One region of the Rhizobium brockwellii genome, then DNA from elsewhere that is predicted to be linked to it. Evidence: predicted binding sites of a transcription regulator. Region 1 holds the regulator's gene; each other region holds the start of a gene.
What was found. Region 1 encodes PhoB, which activates phosphate uptake and scavenging genes when phosphate is short. Its sites were predicted from a motif close to TGTCATNNANCTGTCAT; they were not measured.
Positions count from the first base shown of each region.

Region 1 (6,029 bases):
ACGCTGATGACCCTGCCGACGATCATCATCGCGACGCGCGCCGCCCTTCGCGCCGTGCCGCCGTCGATCCGCGCCGCGGCCCTCGGCCTCGGCGCTTCGAAGATGCAGATGGTGTTCCACCATGTTCTGCCGCTCGCCATGCCCGGCATCCTCACCGGCACGATCATCGGCCTGGCGCATGCGCTCGGCGAAACCGCGCCGCTGCTTCTGATCGGCATGGTCGCCTTCGTCGCCAACGCGCCGACGACACCGCTCGATCCCTCGACGGCTCTGCCCGTACAGGTCTATATGTGGGCCAACGAGGCCGAACGTGCCTTCGTTGAGCGTACTTCGGGTGCCATCATCGTCCTGCTCCTGTTCCTGATCGTCATGAACATGGGCGCCATCCTCTTGCGTCGTCGCTTCGAGCGCCGCTGGTAAACGGAGTTACAAGATCATGAACATGTTGACGGAAGCTGCAGTTGAAAAGGCGCTGGATCACAAGATGAGCAACGTCCCGTATAAGATGATCGGAAAGGATGTCTCGGTTTACTACGGCGAAAAGCGCGCGCTATTCGATGTGAACCTGAACATCCGCGAAAACACCGTAACCGCCCTGATCGGCCCGTCCGGCTGCGGCAAGTCGACCTTCCTGCGCAGCCTCAACCGCATGAACGACACGATCGACGGCTGCCGCGTCACCGGCAAGATCACGCTCGACACCGACGATATCTATGATCCCGATATCGACGTCGTCGAACTTCGCGCCCGCGTCGGCATGGTCTTCCAGAAGCCGAACCCGTTCCCGAAGACGATCTACGAAAACGTCTCCTACGGCCCGCGCATCCATGGCCTCGCCAAGTCGAAGGCCGATCTCGACCAGATCGTCGAGACCAGCCTGCAGCGCGCCGGCCTCTGGAACGAGGTCAAGGACCGCGTGCACGAGTCCGGCACCGGCCTGTCGGGCGGTCAGCAGCAGCGCCTCTGCATTGCGCGTGCCGTCGCCGTCAGCCCGGAAGTGATCCTGATGGACGAGCCCTGCTCGGCGCTCGACCCGATCGCCACCGCCAAGGTCGAGGAGCTGATCCACGAGCTGCGCGAGAACTACACGATCGTCATCGTCACCCACTCCATGCAGCAGGCCGCGCGTGTTTCGCAGCGCACCGCCATGTTCCACCTCGGCAATCTCGTCGAGGAGAACGACACCGACAAGATGTTCACCAATCCCGACGATCCGCGCACCCAGGACTACATCATGGGTCGCTTCGGCTGATTTTGGCGTCACCAAGCCTTTCCGTTATTCGAGGATAAAGCCCCATGGCATCGACACATATTTATTCTGCCTATGATGATGATCTGAAGTTCCTGTCCAGGCGGATTTCCGAAATGGGCGGCCTGGCCGAGCAGATGGTCGCCGAAGCCGTGCGGGCGCTCGTCAACGGCGATACCGCGCTGGCGCAGAAGGTCATCTCCGACGATGTGATCCTCGATCACGCCGAACGCGAAATCGGCGACAAGGCGATCGTCACCATCGCCCGCCGCCAGCCGATGGCCGCGGACCTGCGCGAAATCATGGGTTCGATCCGCATCGCCGCCGATCTCGAACGTGTCGGCGACCTCGGCAAGAACACTGCCAAGCGCGTCATCGCCGTCCAAAGCACCGGCGTTCCCCGCAAGCTCGCCCGCGGCCTCGAGCATCTGTCCGAGCTGGCGCTCGTCCAGCTCAAGGAAGTGCTCGACGTCTACACCAATCGTTCCGCCGACAAGGCGAATGCGATCCGCGAACGCGACAACGAGATCGACGCGATGTACACCTCGCTGTTCCGCGAGCTCCTGACCTACATGATGGAAGATCCGCGCAACATCACCAGCTGCACGCATCTTCTCTTCTGCGCCAAGAACATCGAGCGCATCGGCGACCACGCCACCAACATCGCCGAGACGATCTTTTACATGACGACAGGCGCGCAGCCGGAAGGCGACCGTCCGAAGGACGACAGCGCCAACACCGTCGGCGCGGTCACCGAATAACCGCCTACACCCCGCCGCTTGCGTGCGCGCCCATCCGGGCGCGCAAGAGGTCGCAGCCAATTTCTGAATTTGCGCAGGATGCATTGCTTAAATCACCCTGGTTTAAGGATCATGCGCGAGGAGACCGACACGCATGATCCCGAGAGTTGCAGTTGTTGAAGACGAGGAAGCCCTCAGCGTGCTTCTTCGCTACAATCTCGAAGCGGAAGGCTTCGAGGTCGATACCATCCTTCGTGGCGACGAAGCCGAAATGCGGCTTCAGGAGCGCACGCCCGATCTTCTCATCCTTGATTGGATGCTGCCCGGCGTCTCCGGCATCGAGCTCTGCCGGCGCCTGCGCATGCGGCCGGAGACCGAGCGTCTGCCGATCATCATGCTGACGGCGCGCGGCGAAGAGAGCGAGCGTGTCCGCGGATTGTCGACGGGCGCCGACGATTATGTCGTCAAGCCCTTCTCGACCCCCGAGCTCGTTGCCCGCGTCAAGGCGATGCTGCGTCGCGCCCGTCCCGAGGTGCTGTCGACGGTGCTGAAATGCGGTGACATCGAGCTCGACCGTGAGACCCATCGCGTCCATCGCAAGACCCGCGAAGTCCGCCTCGGCCCCACCGAATTCCGCCTGCTGGAATTCCTGATGTCGTCGCCGGGCCGGGTCTTCTCCCGCTCACAGCTGTTGGATGGTGTCTGGGGCCACGATATCTATGTCGACGAGCGCACCGTCGACGTCCATGTCGGCCGCCTGCGCAAGGCGCTGAATTTCTCCAACATGCAGGACGTCATCCGCACCGTCCGCGGCGCCGGTTATTCGATGGAAGCCTGAGGGCTTTCATCTGAGCCTGCTGGCAAAGCCCCGGCAAAACCCGCGACGTCATCCTCGGCCTTGTGCCGAGGATCTGCGCACGCCAAATTAAGCATTTGAAAATAAAGTTTTTTCTCTCAAGTGGTTGAGGTGATCAGATGCTCGGCACAAGGCCGAGCATGACGGAGGGAAACCTGAGCTTCCATCCGCGCATAAAAAAACGGGCCACTCGGCCCGTTTTCTGCATTCTAACGATGGTCAGCCCCCTCAGCTGGCCCGCGCGGCTGCCCGGCGGCGTTCGTTGACCGGCTGGTAGGCAAGCTTCTGGTGATAGCTGCAATAGGGCGAATTGTCGGGGGATTCGCAGCCGCAGAAATGGAAGTCGTCCTTCAGCGGATCGCCGACCGGCCACTTGCAGGTGCGCTCGGTCAGTTCCGTCAGGCCGAGGCGGCGCGAAATCGGCACCACCACATTGCCTCTCGGCACGTATTCCATTTCCTCGATCGTTTCGATCTCGATCTCTTCCTTCAGCATCGTCGCGCCCTGCTGGCGGGTGACGGTGCGGGTGGTGATCCGAGAGGCGAAGTTCGGCGCGCGCGGCGCCGATGTATTGCGCTTCGGCGTTCGCGCCGCGGTGTTGGTGCCGCCGGCCTTGGCACGGCCGGGAAGGCACAGCCGGTGCACTTTACCGATGACCGCGTTTCGGCTGACACCGCCAAGTTGTGCCGCGATCTGGCTGGCGCTCAGTCCTTCGGCCCAAAGCTTCTTGAGTTTCTCGACCCGCTCGTCTGTCCAGTTCATGCCCTGTCTCCACCTTTTGCGTTGGTGATGGCAGAATCCCTCACCGTTGTCCCGGGAGCTCCGAAACAAGAAACGCTTGATCAATTTTGGTGACTAGTTCCGCCGCATGCAGTCTAGTAATTGATCTTTAACCTAGTGTGAGCCTGACTCCGTGACAAGAGTCGCATGAATCCGGATGAATCGAATTCGTAGTTTTCCCCAACTTGCTGTCCCTGCGTGGCATTTCTGCAATAATGCCTGTTGAAGACTGAAAATGCCGCTGTACACCTGTGCTGCATACGCTAAGGGCGCCGTTTTGTTGACATTGCAGCGCGAAAAGGAAATAGTGCCACTCGCCGCCGCAAGGCGGCATTTTTGATTTTTCGGGCCTGGTTTCCTTAGCCGGAGTCATTGCCCGGCAACTTTGATGGAGATCGCGCCATGGCTGAAGCCGCGCCGCTTTATGACACCTATTCTCGTGCCCCACTGCGGTTCGAGCGAGGCGAGGGCGTATGGCTGATCACCGAAACTGGCGAGCGATATCTCGATTTCGGCGCCGGCGTCGCCGTCACCTCCGTCGGCCACAGCAATCCGCATGTGGTCGGCGCGCTGAAGGAGCAGGCCGACAAGGTCTGGCACCTGTCGAACATCTATGAGATCCCCGGACAGGAGCGTCTGGCTAAACGCCTGACCGACGCCACCTTCGCCGACAAGGTGTTCTTCACCAACTCAGGTGCCGAGGCGCTCGAATGCGCGATCAAGACGGCCCGCCGCTATCAGTTTTCCAAGGGCCATCCCGAGCGCTTCCATATCATCACCTTCGAAGGCGCCTTCCACGGACGGACGCTGGCGACGATCGCCGCCGGCGGCCAGGAAAAATATCTCGAAGGTTTCGGCCCCAAGGCGCCGGGTTTCGATCAGGTGCCTTTCGGTGATATCGAAGCGGTCCGCGCCGCGATCACCGAGGCGACGTCCGCCATCCTCATCGAGCCGGTGCAGGGCGAGGGCGGCGTTCGTCCTGCCACGCCTGAGTTCATGAAGGCGCTTCGCCAGCTCTGCGACGACAACGATCTGCTGTTGATCCTCGACGAGGTCCAGACCGGCGTCGGCCGCACCGGCAAGCTCTTCGCCCATGAATGGTCGGGCATCACACCCGACATCATGGCGGTCGCCAAGGGCATCGGCGGCGGTTTCCCGCTCGGCGCCTGCCTTGCCACATCAGAGGCCGCCTCCGGCATGAAGGCCGGCACCCATGGTTCGACCTATGGCGGCAATCCGCTTGCCATGGCCGTCGGCAGCGCCGTGCTCGACATCATCCTGGCCGATGGCTTCCTCCAGCAGGTGCGCGATGTCGCGTTGGTCTTCCGCCAGGGCCTCGCCTCGCTGAAGGATCGCTACCCCGATGTGATCGAGGATATCAGAGGCGAGGGGCTGTTGCTCGGCATCAAGGCTGCCGTTCCCTCAGCCGAACTGCTGCAGGCGATCCGCGCCGCCCATCTGCTCGGCGTACCCGCCGGCGACAACGTCATTCGCCTTCTTCCGCCGCTCGTGGTCACCGCCGAGGAAGCCCGCGAGGGCCTTGCCCGCGTCGAGCGCGCCGCCGAGAGCATTCGCGCCTCCAAGGTCAAGAAGACGGCTTGAAGAGATTGCCGCCTTCGGGCGCAGCACAGGTAAGAAGACGATATGAGCCCTAAACATTTCCTCGATCTTTCGGCAGTCACATCAGCCGATCTCAGAACCATCATGAACGATGCGCTTTCCCGCAAGCAGGCCTTCAAGGCAGGCCAGGGCGACAAGCCGCTCGCCGGCAAGATGCTGGCGATGATCTTCGAGAAGCCGTCGACCCGCACCCGCGTCTCCTTCGACGTCGGCATGCGCCAGCTCGGCGGCGAAACGCTGTTCCTCTCCGGCACCGAGATGCAGCTTGGCCGCGCCGAGACGATCGGCGACACCGCCAAGGTGCTGTCGCGTTATGTCGATGCGATCATGATCCGCACCACCGAGCATTCCCGGCTGGTCGAGCTGGCCCAGCATGCGACCGTGCCTGTGATCAATGCGCTGACGGATGACACCCATCCCTGCCAGATCATGGCCGATATCATGACCTTCGAAGAGCACCGCGGCCCGATCAAGGGCAAGACCATCGCCTGGACCGGCGACGGCAACAATGTGCTGCATTCGCTGGTCGAGGGTGCCGCGCGTTTCGGCTACCGCATGAACATGGCCGTACCCCTTGGCTCGGAGCCCAAGGATCACTATCTGAACTGGGCCCGCAATGAGGGCGCCGAAATCATGCTCTGCCATGATGCCGACCGTGCGGTCGCCGGCGTCGATTGCGTGGTGACCGATACCTGGGTCTCCATGAATCAGGAACATCGGGCCCGGGGTCACAATGTCTTCCAGCCTTATCAGGTCAACGCGGCCTTGATGGCGAAAGCCGGCA
Region 1 is NZ_CP053439.1:160,862-166,890, forward strand. Features, by position in the region: gene pstA (phosphate ABC transporter permease PstA) at 1-420, shown strand, start outside; gene pstB (phosphate ABC transporter ATP-binding protein PstB) at 437-1,252, shown strand; gene phoU (phosphate signaling complex protein PhoU) at 1,297-2,010, shown strand; gene phoB (phosphate regulon transcriptional regulator PhoB) at 2,144-2,827, shown strand; gene RLCC275e_RS00820 (GcrA family cell cycle regulator) at 3,074-3,607, opposite strand; gene RLCC275e_RS00825 (aspartate aminotransferase family protein) at 4,028-5,227, shown strand; gene argF (ornithine carbamoyltransferase) at 5,270-6,029, shown strand, end outside.

Region 2 (6,029 bases), 670 kb from region 1:
ACAGCAGGTCCAGATGCGCGAGCAAGTAAACCGCGCCTTCGGCGAGACGCCGCTCGGCAAGAACCTGCAGTTGCCGATGCAGATGGTCGAAGACCATGTTCGCCGCAACACTGAACTGTTTCAGCAGGCGATGCAGATGTTCTCGCCCTTCATGACGCCACCTGCCAAGGAAAGCCGCAAGGCCGAGGCCAAGGATATCGACGAGCTGAAGGAACAGCTCCGCGCCCTTCAGAACAAACTCGACAACCTATAGTCCGATCGAGACATCCCGCCCAGCGCTTCGGATCGACACGGCAAAACCGCCGATGACATCAATCAGAGCGATCGTCATCAAAATGAAGAAGACCTGCGTCGCAGCATCCCGGACGAGCAGAAACTCGACCAGGAAGGCGATGAACACCAGCATCGACAGCATGTGGTTGACGAGATTGCCGGGGCCGGTTCTGGTCGCTTTGAGGATTTCGAAGAACAGCACGACAAGTGCGATGACGATGAAAAGATCGCCGAGCGCCATGCTCCAGATTGCGCCCGAGATCATCGACAGCACGATGATATCATGTTGCAGTGCTGGAATGCCGCCATCGCCCATCAGGCCCAGCATCGCCAGATTGTAGAGAATAAACGGAATAATCATCAGGGGCATGGCATTTATCATCGGCAAATCTCCTCGGCGCCGAAAGAATACTGCCGTAAGTCGCCGCCCCACTGCAAGTCATTGCAAATATTATATTGCCGAAATGCAAAAGGCCGGCGTGACGCCGGCCTTGAAACTTCGATCGGACAAGCCGGATCGGGAAATTATGCGCTTTCCTTCGGCGTCAGAACCTGGCGTCCGCGATACATACCGGTCTTCAGATCGATATGATGCGGGCGGCGCAGTTCGCCGGAATTCTTATCTTCGACGTAGGTCGGAGCCTTCAGGGCGTCTGCCGAACGGCGCATACCGCGCTTGGACGGGCTTGTTTTTCTCTTCGGTACAGCCATTTCACTTACTCCACTTGCGGGCAAAACATTCCCACGGCCACACCGGCGGCCGAAACGGACATGTCGCGATTTCGGAATTTGGCGCGCTTATACATGCAAGGGGTGACCTTGACCAGTCCCCATGCGTATTTTTTGCAAAGCCGATGATTCCAGGCTCAGACTTCGTCTTCCGGCACGATCCAAGGCTCGGCGCGGGCCGCCTCTTCCCATTTCCGCCAGGCCGGATGCGCCTTCATGGTCTCCATATAGGCCAGCGTATCGTTTTGGCTGACGAGATCATAGATTTCGAACCGGTTGACGACAGGCGCAAACATCGCATCCGCCCCGCTGAACGCGCCAAACAGAAACGGTCCGCCGGATTGCTGCAGGAGGTCGCGCCAGATCGTCTCGATGCGGCTGATATCGGCGTCGACACCATCCGGCAACGCGATCTTGCCCTTCGGCCGGCGGATATTCATCGGGCAGGCACTGCGTAGCGCCCGGAAGCCTGAGAGCATTTCCATCGAAACCGAACGGGCGAGCGCCCGCTCGGCGCGATCCCTCGGTAGAAGGCCGGCGTCCGGATAAAGCTCGGCGACATATTCGATGATCGCAAGCGATTCCCAGATCTTCAATGCACCGTGCTTGAGAAGTGGTACTCGCCCGGTCGGTGAGACCGCCTTGATATCGGGATTGCCACCAGGATAGTCGAAGGGGATCAGGACTTCCTCGAAATCGACGCCGGCGCCCGTCAGCGCCATCCACGGCCGGAACGACCAGGAGGAATAATTCTTGTTGGCGATGTAGAGCGTCGGTCTATCCATGGGCTTCTCCCGTTCAGGCTTCAAAATCGAAGATCAACAATTCGTGGAAATGGTTCATGTCCTCGAACACGCAGAATGCCGGCGGGGTCAGCTCGAAAACAGGGGCCTTGCGGCGGACATCGTCGGCGACGTTGTCGAGCATTGCCTGCCAGCGCGGCAAGGCTTCGTCTTCCAACCGTTCGATCGCATAGGCGAAGGTCATGTGGAACTTATAGTCCTCATGGTTCGGCTGGCGATAGCCCAGAAGCTCGGCCAGCGCATTGCGCCAGGCGCGCATGACCTTGCGGTCTCTCTCCGTCGCCCCGTCGACGAGCAGGCCCGACGGGCGAGCTTCGACGATGGCGACCTTGAAGGGATCGGCCATCGAGAAACCTTCGAGCAGGGCCGCCATCAGCGCTATCATGTCGTCGATCGGCGTATCGAGAGGTAGATCGCCCGGCCAGCAATCCTGGCGGCGCCTGGTCTCGATGACACCTTCGAAAAGTGTCATGTGAATGCTTGATATCGGCGTGAAGAGGAACTGCGGGGCTTCGGGCATCGCCAGATATTTCTCACGCGCCTCGATCAGCACCGCCTGCGTTTGCGAACCCTTCTCGATATGGCAAACGATGGTGTTGCCGGCTTCCGGCAGAAAGCCGCCGACCTTGCGATAACGGCTGCCGAGATGGGCGGGCGGGGTTGGATTGTGCCTCTTCGAATAAAAGAGAAGCTCGGGCGAAAATGTCGTGATGGTCATGGGCGACTCGGGGGCTCTGGTTGGACTGCATTCGCCCATATGGCAGAACCAAGAATGCCAGATGACACTTGCCACGTCTCGAGCACGATACCGAAAAGTGTGAGCGGTTTTCGAACGAGATCCTGTTCTAACGATAAGTTCTGATCTCAATCATAGATGCACCTGATGTAATCGCCCGAACCTTGTGCGCGTCTCTCGATCACGCCGGCGAGCCGGCGAAGACCTCGTCCGGGCTTGCCGGCATTGCGGTCGATCGGGTTCGGCAGCGAGACGGCCAGCAGCGATGCCTGGCGCCGCGTCAGCTTCGAGGCCGGCACCTTGAAATGATGCTGGGCCGCCGCCTCGATGCCGTAGATGCCGGGACCCCATTCGGCGATATTGAGATAGATTTCCATCAGCCGCCGTTTCGACAGGACAAAATCCGTGCTCACCGCGAGCGGAAGTTCCAGCGCCTTGCGCACGAAGGAGCGGCCGTTCCAGAGGAAGAGGTTTTTCGCCGTCTGCATCGGAATGGTGCTGCCGCCACGTGTCGCCTGACCTTTCAGCGTATCCTCGACCAGCATGCGCATTTCCGCCCAGTCGACACCGCCGTGAAAGCAATATTGCCCGTCCTCCGACATCATCACCGACTGCACCACAACCGGGGCAATGTTATCAAGCGACACCCATTGCCTGTCGTAACCCCGCAGCAGCACGAGATCGCGCAGCATCAGCGTCGAGACGGGATGAATGAAAGGCAGCAGATAGAAAAAGATCAGCGCATAGGGAAGAATCAGCAAGACCAGCACGGCCAGAATAATGCGTTTCAACACACGCCCGTCTCCGAACCATCGCCGACGAGCCGGCATGTCGACGCTGTCCTCTCTCTCCGGCGCTATATCCAATGTCCCCAGTCCGATTTCGCTCCTGTCGTTCTCATAACGCCTGCGCAGAGCTTATGCCAGAGTGCGCGGCGAATCTTGCTGCCGCCATCGACAATTCCGTTGCAAGCCCGGGGGCGCTCATGCCAAACAGCGCCCATGGACGCGAACCGGGACACTTTCGAGACGAGGCTGAAGAACAACGCCCGCGACATCGAGGCGCTGCTCGACGCATTGCTTTCACCGAGTGCCCTTTCCGATGAAATCGCCAGGCCCGAGACGCTGCGCGATGCCATGCATTATGCCGTGCTGAACGGCGGCAAGCGGCTGCGCCCGTTTCTCGTCGTCGAAAGTGCAGCCCTGCTCGGCGGCGACGCCGAGGCGGCACTTCGCGTCGGCGCCGCCCTCGAATGCGTCCACTGCTATTCCCTCGTGCATGACGATCTGCCGGCCATGGACGATGACGACCTGCGCCGCGGCAAACCAACGGTACATATCAAGTTCGACGAAGCGACGGCGATCCTCGCCGGCGACAGCCTGCTGACCTACGCCTTCGACATCATCGCCGCGCCGGAAACGACCCTTGCCGATACGAGCAAGGCATCGCTGGTGCTGGCCCTTGCCCGCGCAGCCGGTCTCGGCGGCATGGCCGGCGGCCAGGCGCTCGACCTCGCGGCGGAAAAGCAGGCCCCCGACGAGGCCGGCATCATCCGCCTGCAGGCGATGAAAACAGGCGCGCTGATCCGCTTCGCCTGTGAAGCCGGCGCCGTCATCGCGGCAAGCCGGCCGGAGGATCGCCGTCGCCTGCGCGCCTTCGGCGAAAAGATCGGCCTTGCCTTCCAACTGGCCGACGACATTCTCGACCTGACCTCGGATGCGGCGACCATGGGCAAGGCGACCGGCAAGGATGCGGCCCGCGGCAAGGGAACGCTTGTGGCCCTGCGCGGCATGGAATGGGCCGAAGCCCAGCTCCGCGAGCATGTCCGCGATGCAGAGGCGTTGCTTGCCCCCTACGGCCCCCGTGCCTCGACCCTCATTGCTGCGGCGCATTTCATCGCCGACCGGAAGAGCTGAAGCGGCAGGTCAGGCTGTCAGTATTTCTTTGAGGGCGGAAACCAGACGGGCACACTCCTCGCCCGTGCCGATGCTGATCCGCAGGAAGTCCGAAATACGCGGTTTGGCGAAATGCCGGACGAGAATGCCGCGCTCCCGCAGAGCGGCTTGAAGCGCTGCCCCGGAACGGCTTTGGTGCCTCGCGAAAACGAAGTTCGCCTGGGACGGCAAGACCTCGAAACCCAAAACTTCAAGTTCAGAGTCGAGGCTTTCGCGGCTGGCGATGATGTTCCTCCGGCATGTCTCAAACCACGCCTCGTCCTTGATCGCCGCCGTCGCGGCAAGCTGCGCCAGACGATCGAGCGGATAGGAATTGAAACTGTCCTTGACCCGCTCCAGCGCCTCAATCAGCGGCCGCTGCCCCAGCGCGAAGCCGATGCGCAGACCGGCAAGCGAACGGGACTTCGACAGGGTCTGGATCACCAGTAGGTTGGGATAGGTTGAAACGAGCCCGGCAGCGCTCTCGCCGCCGAAATCGATATAGGCCTCGTCTATGACAACGACCGCATCCGGATGGGCGGCAAGAAGTGCTTCGATACTGGCAAGTGGCAAGCCGATGCCGGTCGGCGCATTCGGATTGGGGATGATGATCGCGCCGCAGGGCCTGTCGTAATCTTCCAGCCCGATCCGAAACCCATCGTCAACAGGCACCTCGATCGCTTCGACGCCGTATAGCAGGCTATAGGTCGAATAGAAGGCGTAGGTCACATCGGGGTAGAGAAGCGGCCGCTCGTGTTTCAGCAGCGCCTGGAACGTATGCGCGAGAACCTCGTCGGAGCCGTTGCCGACGAATATTTCTTCTGCGGTCAGGCCGAAATGGGCCGCGATCGTCTCGCGCAATTCCGCAGCAGTCGGATCGGGATAGAGCCGCAGACGATCGTCCGCCGCATCCCGGATCGCCTCAAGCGCCTTCGGGGACGGACCGTAAGGGCTCTCGTTGGTATTGAGCTTGACCATGTTCGCGATACGGGGCTGCTCGCCCGCGACATAGGGCCGAAGCTTACTGACGATAGGCGACCAGTACCGGCTCATCCGAACTTGCGGGCGCTCATTCCGCCGCCGTCCGTTGGCCGAAACGCTTCTCGATATAGTCGACAACCAGCGCCTCGAAATCGGCGGCGATATTGGCACCGCGCAGAGTCAGCGCCTTCCGGCCGTCGATGAAGACGGGGGCGGCCGGCGTTTCGCCAGTGCCCGGAAGCGAAATGCCGATATCGGCATGTTTGCTTTCGCCCGGCCCGTTGACGATGCAGCCCATGACGGCGACGTTCAGCGCCTCGACCCCAGGATATTTCTCGCGCCAGACAGGCATGTTCTTGCGGATGTCGTTCTGGATATTCTGGGCAAGTTCCTGGAACACCGTCGACGTCGTGCGTCCACAGCCCGGACAGGCCGCAACGACGGGTATGAACTGGCGAAAGCCCATGACCTGCAGGATTTCCTGCGCCACCTGGACTTCGCGCGTGCGGTCGCCGTTCGGCTCCGGCGTCAGCGACACGCGGATCGTATCGCCGATGCCGTGCTGCAGCACGA
Region 2 is NZ_CP053439.1:4,321,274-4,327,302, forward strand. Features, by position in the region: gene phaR (polyhydroxyalkanoate synthesis repressor PhaR) at 1-253, shown strand, start outside; gene RLCC275e_RS21180 (hypothetical protein) at 248-655, opposite strand; gene rpmF (50S ribosomal protein L32) at 799-984, opposite strand; gene RLCC275e_RS21190 (glutathione S-transferase family protein) at 1,140-1,787, opposite strand; gene RLCC275e_RS21195 (DUF1868 domain-containing protein) at 1,801-2,523, opposite strand; gene mtgA (monofunctional biosynthetic peptidoglycan transglycosylase) at 2,670-3,407, opposite strand; gene RLCC275e_RS21205 (polyprenyl synthetase family protein) at 3,543-4,457, shown strand; gene hisC (histidinol-phosphate transaminase) at 4,467-5,528, opposite strand; gene ispG (flavodoxin-dependent (E)-4-hydroxy-3-methylbut-2-enyl-diphosphate synthase) at 5,545-6,029, opposite strand, start outside.
Region 2: RLCC275e_RS21195 (DUF1868 domain-containing protein) is a predicted target of PhoB. The motif match lies at 2,574-2,590, and genes of this name have one in related genera.

Region 3 (6,029 bases), 1.4 Mb from region 1:
CGAACCACAGGGACCCTTTGCGAGATGTTTCCGCAGATGGATCGCTGTACGGTGATGCTGCATCTGAAGGTACTGGAGGAGGCCGACCTGGTCGTCGCCAGGAAGGAAGGCCGCGAGCGCTGGAACCACCTGAACAGCCTGCCGATCAAGCACATCTATGACCGCTGGATCAGCACCTATGCCGGCCATTCCCTGTCAATTCTCGACCGGCTGAAAGGCGACCTCGAGGGCCAGCCCGAATAATAATCCAGCCGCCCAACAGCTTGCTTGCCGGCCAGCCGAAGCGCTATGCCGGCCAAAACGGCACGGGATCAGGCAGATGACGATATCGGGCGCCGGCATACGCCGCATGCGGCTGCTGCGCAGCATCAAGCAGGAACATCTCGCCGAACTCCTCGGCGTCAACCAGGCGACGGTCTCACGCTGGGAGCGTAATCAGCTCGCCCTGTCGGCCGAACAGGCGGCCAAGCTGGAACGGATTTTCAGCTCACCGCAACATGCAGTCGTCGATGCGGCGCTGAAGCAGCTGGTCGAGGATTCCGTCCGGCCGGTGCATCTGATCTGCGACCGCACCCACCGGCTGCTCGCCGCCTCTCGCCCGCGGCAGACGGAGTGGCGGGCGCCGCTCGGCGCCTTTCTCGGCCGTTCGCTGTTCTCCTACGCCTCCACCGAAATCGCCGCCGCCGAGCAGTCGCTGGAGGAGCGCGGCTGGCATGAGGGCAGGCTCTCGTCGCTGATCCTCGATACCGGCGCCAACGGCAATGCGCTTCTGCCGATCGCCGCCGGCCGCGTGATCTGGGAACGGATCATGCTTTCCGATGGCAGCGCCGGCCGCCTCGTCACGACCATCGGCTGAGCCTGCAGCTTTCCTGCATTCCCCTGCATAATTTATGCGTTGTCTGAAAACCTTAGTCTTTATAGCGTCCGCCGCCGAACGGTCAGGAGACGATGTGATGACGATATTGGTAACGGGAAGTGCCGGCCATCTCGGCGAGGCGCTGATGCGAACCCTGAGGGCGGAAAGCGGCTGGGTGCGCGGCATCGATATCAAGCCCTCGGTTTTTACCGACATGGTCGGCTCGATCAGTGATCGCGCCTTCGTCCGCCGGGCAATGTCAGGCATCCGCCACGTCATCCATGCCGCAACGCTGCACAAACCGCATGTGGCAACCCACGGCAATTACGATTTCCTCGACACCAATGCCGCCGGCACCCTGAACCTGCTCGAAGAATCGGTCGCCGCAGGCGTTGTAAGCTTCATCTTCACCAGCACCACCAGCACCTTCGGTGCCGCATTGACGCCGGCTGCCGGCGAACCGGCGGCATGGGTGACCGAGGACGTACTTCCCGTCGCGAAAAACATTTACGGCGTAACGAAACTCGCCGCCGAAGGCCTGTGCGAACTCTTCGCCCGCAAATCCGGCCTGCCGGTCGCCATTCTCAGGACGTCGCGTTTCTTTCCCGAAAATGACGACGATCCTGACATTCGCAACGGCTATTCGGCAGAGAATGCCCAGGCCAACGAGCTTCTTCACCGCCGCGTGGACATCAGCGATGTGGTCGGCGCCCATCTGCTGGCGCTGGAAAAGGCGCCGGCAATCGGCTTTGGCCGCTATATCATCTCCGCCACGACGCCGTTTTCGGCAATTGATCTTGCCGCGATCCGGCGCGACGCGCCTCCCGTCGTCGAACAACTGTTTCCGGGTGCAGGCGCTCTTTACGCATCACGCGGCTGGAAGATGTTTCCTTCGCTCGACCGCGTCTACGTCAACGAACGCGCAAGACGGGAACTCGGCTGGCAGCCGCGATATAATTTCCGTTTCGTGCTCGATTGCCTGCGCGACAACAGGGAGTGGCGAAGCCCTTTGGCGTTGGATGTCGGCTCCAAAGGTTATCACGACGAGGTCTTTGCCGAAGGACCTTACCCGGTCGGATAGAGGAGCGAGCTGCAATGCGGACACGCGAAAGCCCGACTTCCTCTCCAGCATGGCGCCTTCGCTGAGAAGTGTCATCCAGATATCATGATCCCGTCATAGACCGTCTGCCGGGGATATGGGGCGACGAAATCCAGGGCGTGTTGTGCCATCGGGAATCGAATCCAGGCCGGGGTGTCATTTGAAGCGGTGTCCAGCCTGCGGGCGGAAGCCGTTTCGAGAACGCTTTTGACCGAGAGGGTATTTCCATGAAGAATTTCAGACCTTACGCATCGCGGCTGTTCGCCGCGGTTCTCGCCGCATCCGCCGCCGTGCCAGTCGTCGCAATGGCCGAGAATTCCGCCACCGTCGGTGGCCTCACCTTCGTCAACAAGGGCCTCGTCGGCATCGGGCGTATCCCGGCCAACCAGCGTGACAAATTCGGCGAGACCTTCGGTTCCGGCTCGGGCATGGCACTCGATCCCGCCGCCTGGAGCCGCGACGGCGCCAGCTACAAGGGCACGCTCTACCTGCTGCCCGACCGCGGTTACAACGCCGTCGGCACCGTCGACTATCGGCCGCGCCTGAACACCATCTCGATCGGCCTGACGCCGACCGCTCCGGGTGCGGCACCCGAGGCAGGCAAGGAACAGTCGGGCGTCGACGCAAAGCTCGTCGATTCCACGCTCTTTGTCGATGACAAGGGTGGCGACATGACGGGTCTCGACCCAGAATCCGGCGTCCGCCCCGCTGCCGGCGATTTTCCGCCGCTGCCGCAGGCGACGAACGGCAAGATCGCGCTCGACAATGAAGCCATCATCCGCATGGCCGACGGCAGCATGTTCGTCAGCGACGAATACGGGCCTTACATCTATCACTTCTCTGCTGACGGCCACCTGCTGTCTGCCACCCAGCCGCCGAAGGCGCTTTTGCCGATGCGCAAGGGTGCGTTGAGCTTTGCCTCCAACAATCCCGGCCCCGGTGCCTCCGCTCCGGACCCGAAAGATCCGGAGACCGGCCGCCAGAACAACCAGGGTCTCGAAGGCATGGCGATGACGCCGGATGGTAAGTTCATCATATCAGTGCTGCAATCGGCCGCCCGCCAGGACGGCGGCGATTCCGGCTCGACCCGGCAGAATACCCGCGCGCTGATCTATGACGCCGCCGATCCCGATCACCTGAAACTGGTGCACGAATATGTCGTGCCGCTGCCGGTCTTCAAGGACGCCAAGGACAAGACGACGATCGCCGCTGAGAGCGAAATCGTCGCTCTTTCCGACAAGACTTTCCTGATGCTCGCCCGTGACAGCGGCAACGGCCAGGGCCTGAAAGGCGACAGCTCGCTCTACCGCAAGGTCGACATCGTCGACGTTTCCGCCGCGACCGACATCGCCGGCAGCGATTTCGATGCCGGCAAGCCGATCGCCCAGAAGGGCGTCATCGATCCCTCACTGACGCCGGCGACGCTAACAACCTTCATCGACCTCAACGACAAGGCCGATCTCACCCGCTTCAGCCTGCACAACGGCGCACCGAACGACAAGAACAATCTGTCGGAAAAATGGGAAGCCATGGGTCTTGCGAGCGTTCTCGACCCGAACCTGCCGGACGACTATTTCCTGTTCGTCGCCAATGACAACGACTTTTTGACGCAGGATGGTTTCCAGGTGGGTGCCACCTACAAGGCAGACGGCGGTGCCGACGTCGACACCATGTTTCAGGTCTTCCAGGTCAGCCTTCCTGGCCTGAAGAAGTAACGGACGCGCAAAAGGGGTGGACGCGCAAGCTGCGCGCTCGCCCTGTCGATCCGGCGTCTTCGCTGAAAATGGAAGGAAAGGGTGCGATCCACGACCACCGATGGATGTTTACGATCCTGGGTGCCTACAAACGTAGGTGGGCGCCGTGTGTCCAGGCCCACGGGCCTGGCCAGGGACAGCTCCCTTTGGATCGAGTATGGCCCCAGGGATTGTGGTTCCTGTCGAGAGGCGCAGACCGCATGGCGATATATAAGGTTGTTTGCGCTGGTGCGCCAGTGGCGACGGAAGGCAGCCGCTATTTAATTGAGATCAATTGAGTTCGGGGGCGGAGCGGCCATTCAGCTTGTCGGTGATGCCGCGGATGCGGCTCGACACTTCACTCAACGCTGCGGCAAGATTTTCCTCGGTCCGGGCGGTCGCGGCTAGCACCGTATCGCGATTGCCGCGCAGCGTCTCGAGCTCGGACTCCAATCCGGCGACGCGGCGCGTCAACTCGGCAATCTCGTCCGTGATCATAATGCCGGCCATGACGGTGATCCTCAGATCGCCGATTTCGCCGAACTGATCCTTGAGATGGCCGACATAGCGGTCGAAACGGATGGCGAGATCGGTCAGGTGATCCTCCTGCCCTTCCTCGCAGGCCATGCGATAGGCCTTGCCGTCGATCGTTACCGTCACCTGCGCCATGCCAAACTCTTTCTATCAGCGATCCAGAACTGCGCGGATCGTTTCCATCGCCGTCACCAGCCGCCGCGATACCTCGCGATTGACCTCTTCCAGCCGGTTGGCGCGGAATTCGGCTTGGTCGAGCTCCTGCGCCAGCCGCGAGCGGTCGGCGTGCACACGCCGCACCTCGCCCTCGATCTCGCCCTGCTCTCGCTGCCGTTCGACGCGCATATCGACGGCGTTTTCGAGGCTCGATATCGCCTGTCTCAATTCGTTGAGCGCTGCTTCCATGGTTTTGCCTGTGGGCATCATGTCTTTCCGATTCCCGCGCAGGATCCGCGAATCGGCACGCCGCGCCGATCCTGCGATTTCAAAAGGATATGCAGCTCGCCGACGGCCCGTCAATAAATCCTGTCACTTGCCCACCGGCCTATCCTGTGGATGAGCGTTCTACACATCGGTTTCGTCATTTGTACAATCACGTGATCAAATGTCAAAAATCGCCGCTGTCAGCCCGGATTTGGCCTGCCATTTATTGACTTGCCCGTCCCAACTGCTATGTCTCTGCCGCTTTCACTCGATGGTCTTGGAGGCTCGAGGCCATCCCCCGACACCCGGAACTTGCGGAAAAGCCATGACCTCTCCCGAACAACACGACCGGATGGCGAATGCGATCCGTTTTCTCGCCATGGATGCCGTTGAAAAGGCGAACTCCGGCCACCCGGGCATGCCGATGGGCATGGCCGACGTGGCAACGGTCCTGTTCACCAAATATCTGAAGTTCGATCCGAAGAAGCCGCATTGGCCGAACCGCGATCGCTTCGTGCTGTCGGCCGGCCATGGCTCGATGCTGCTCTATTCGGTGCTGTATCTGACCGGCTATCCTGACATGACGATCGAAGATCTGAAGCAGTTCCGCCAGCTCGGTTCGAAGACCGCCGGCCATCCGGAATACGGTCACGCGACCGGCATCGAAACGACGACCGGTCCGCTCGGCCAGGGTATTGCCAATTCCGTCGGCATGGCGATTGCAGAACGCAAGCTGCGGGAGGAGTTCGGCTCCGATCTCCAGGATCACTATACCTATGCGATCTGCGGCGACGGCTGCCTGATGGAGGGTATCAGCCATGAAGCCATCGCGCTCGCCGGCCACCTGAAGCTCAACAAGCTCGTCCTTTTCTGGGACAACAACTCGATCACCATCGACGGCGCTGTCTCTCTGTCGGACTCCACCGATCAGATCGCCCGCTTCAAGGCCGTACACTGGAACACAATCGAGATCGACGGTCACGATCAGGCCGCGATCGCCGACGCGATCGAAGCTGCCCACAAGTCCGACCGCCCGACCTTCATCGCCTGCAAGACGATCATCGGCTTCGGCGCCCCGAACAAGCAGGGCACCCACAAGGTCCACGGCAACCCGCTCGGCGCCGAGGAAATTGCGGCCACCCGCAAGGCGCTGAACTGGGAAGCCGAAGCCTTCGTCATCCCGTCGGATGTCCTTGACAGCTGGCGTGCAGCCGGCGCCCGCTCCGTCGACCTCGTCAAATCCTGGGAAGACGGCCTCGCCAAGGCTCCGGCCAAAGCCGAGTTCAGCCGCCGCATGGCAGGCGAACTGCCGGAAGGTTTCGACGCCGCGATCAGCGCATATAAAAAGAAGCTCGCCGAGACCAAGCCGACGGTCGCGACCCGC
Region 3 is NZ_CP053439.1:3,624,879-3,630,907, forward strand. Features, by position in the region: gene RLCC275e_RS17915 (ArsR/SmtB family transcription factor) at 1-243, shown strand, start outside; gene RLCC275e_RS17920 (helix-turn-helix transcriptional regulator) at 320-856, shown strand; gene RLCC275e_RS17925 (NAD-dependent epimerase/dehydratase family protein) at 954-1,937, shown strand; gene RLCC275e_RS17930 (esterase-like activity of phytase family protein) at 2,183-3,670, shown strand; RNA gene ssrS (6S RNA) at 3,752-3,910, opposite strand; gene RLCC275e_RS17940 (cell division protein ZapA) at 3,980-4,357, opposite strand; gene RLCC275e_RS17945 (DUF4164 domain-containing protein) at 4,373-4,648, opposite strand; gene tkt (transketolase) at 4,971-6,029, shown strand, end outside.
Region 3: RLCC275e_RS17930 (esterase-like activity of phytase family protein) is a predicted target of PhoB. The motif match lies at 2,007-2,023, and genes of this name have one in related genera.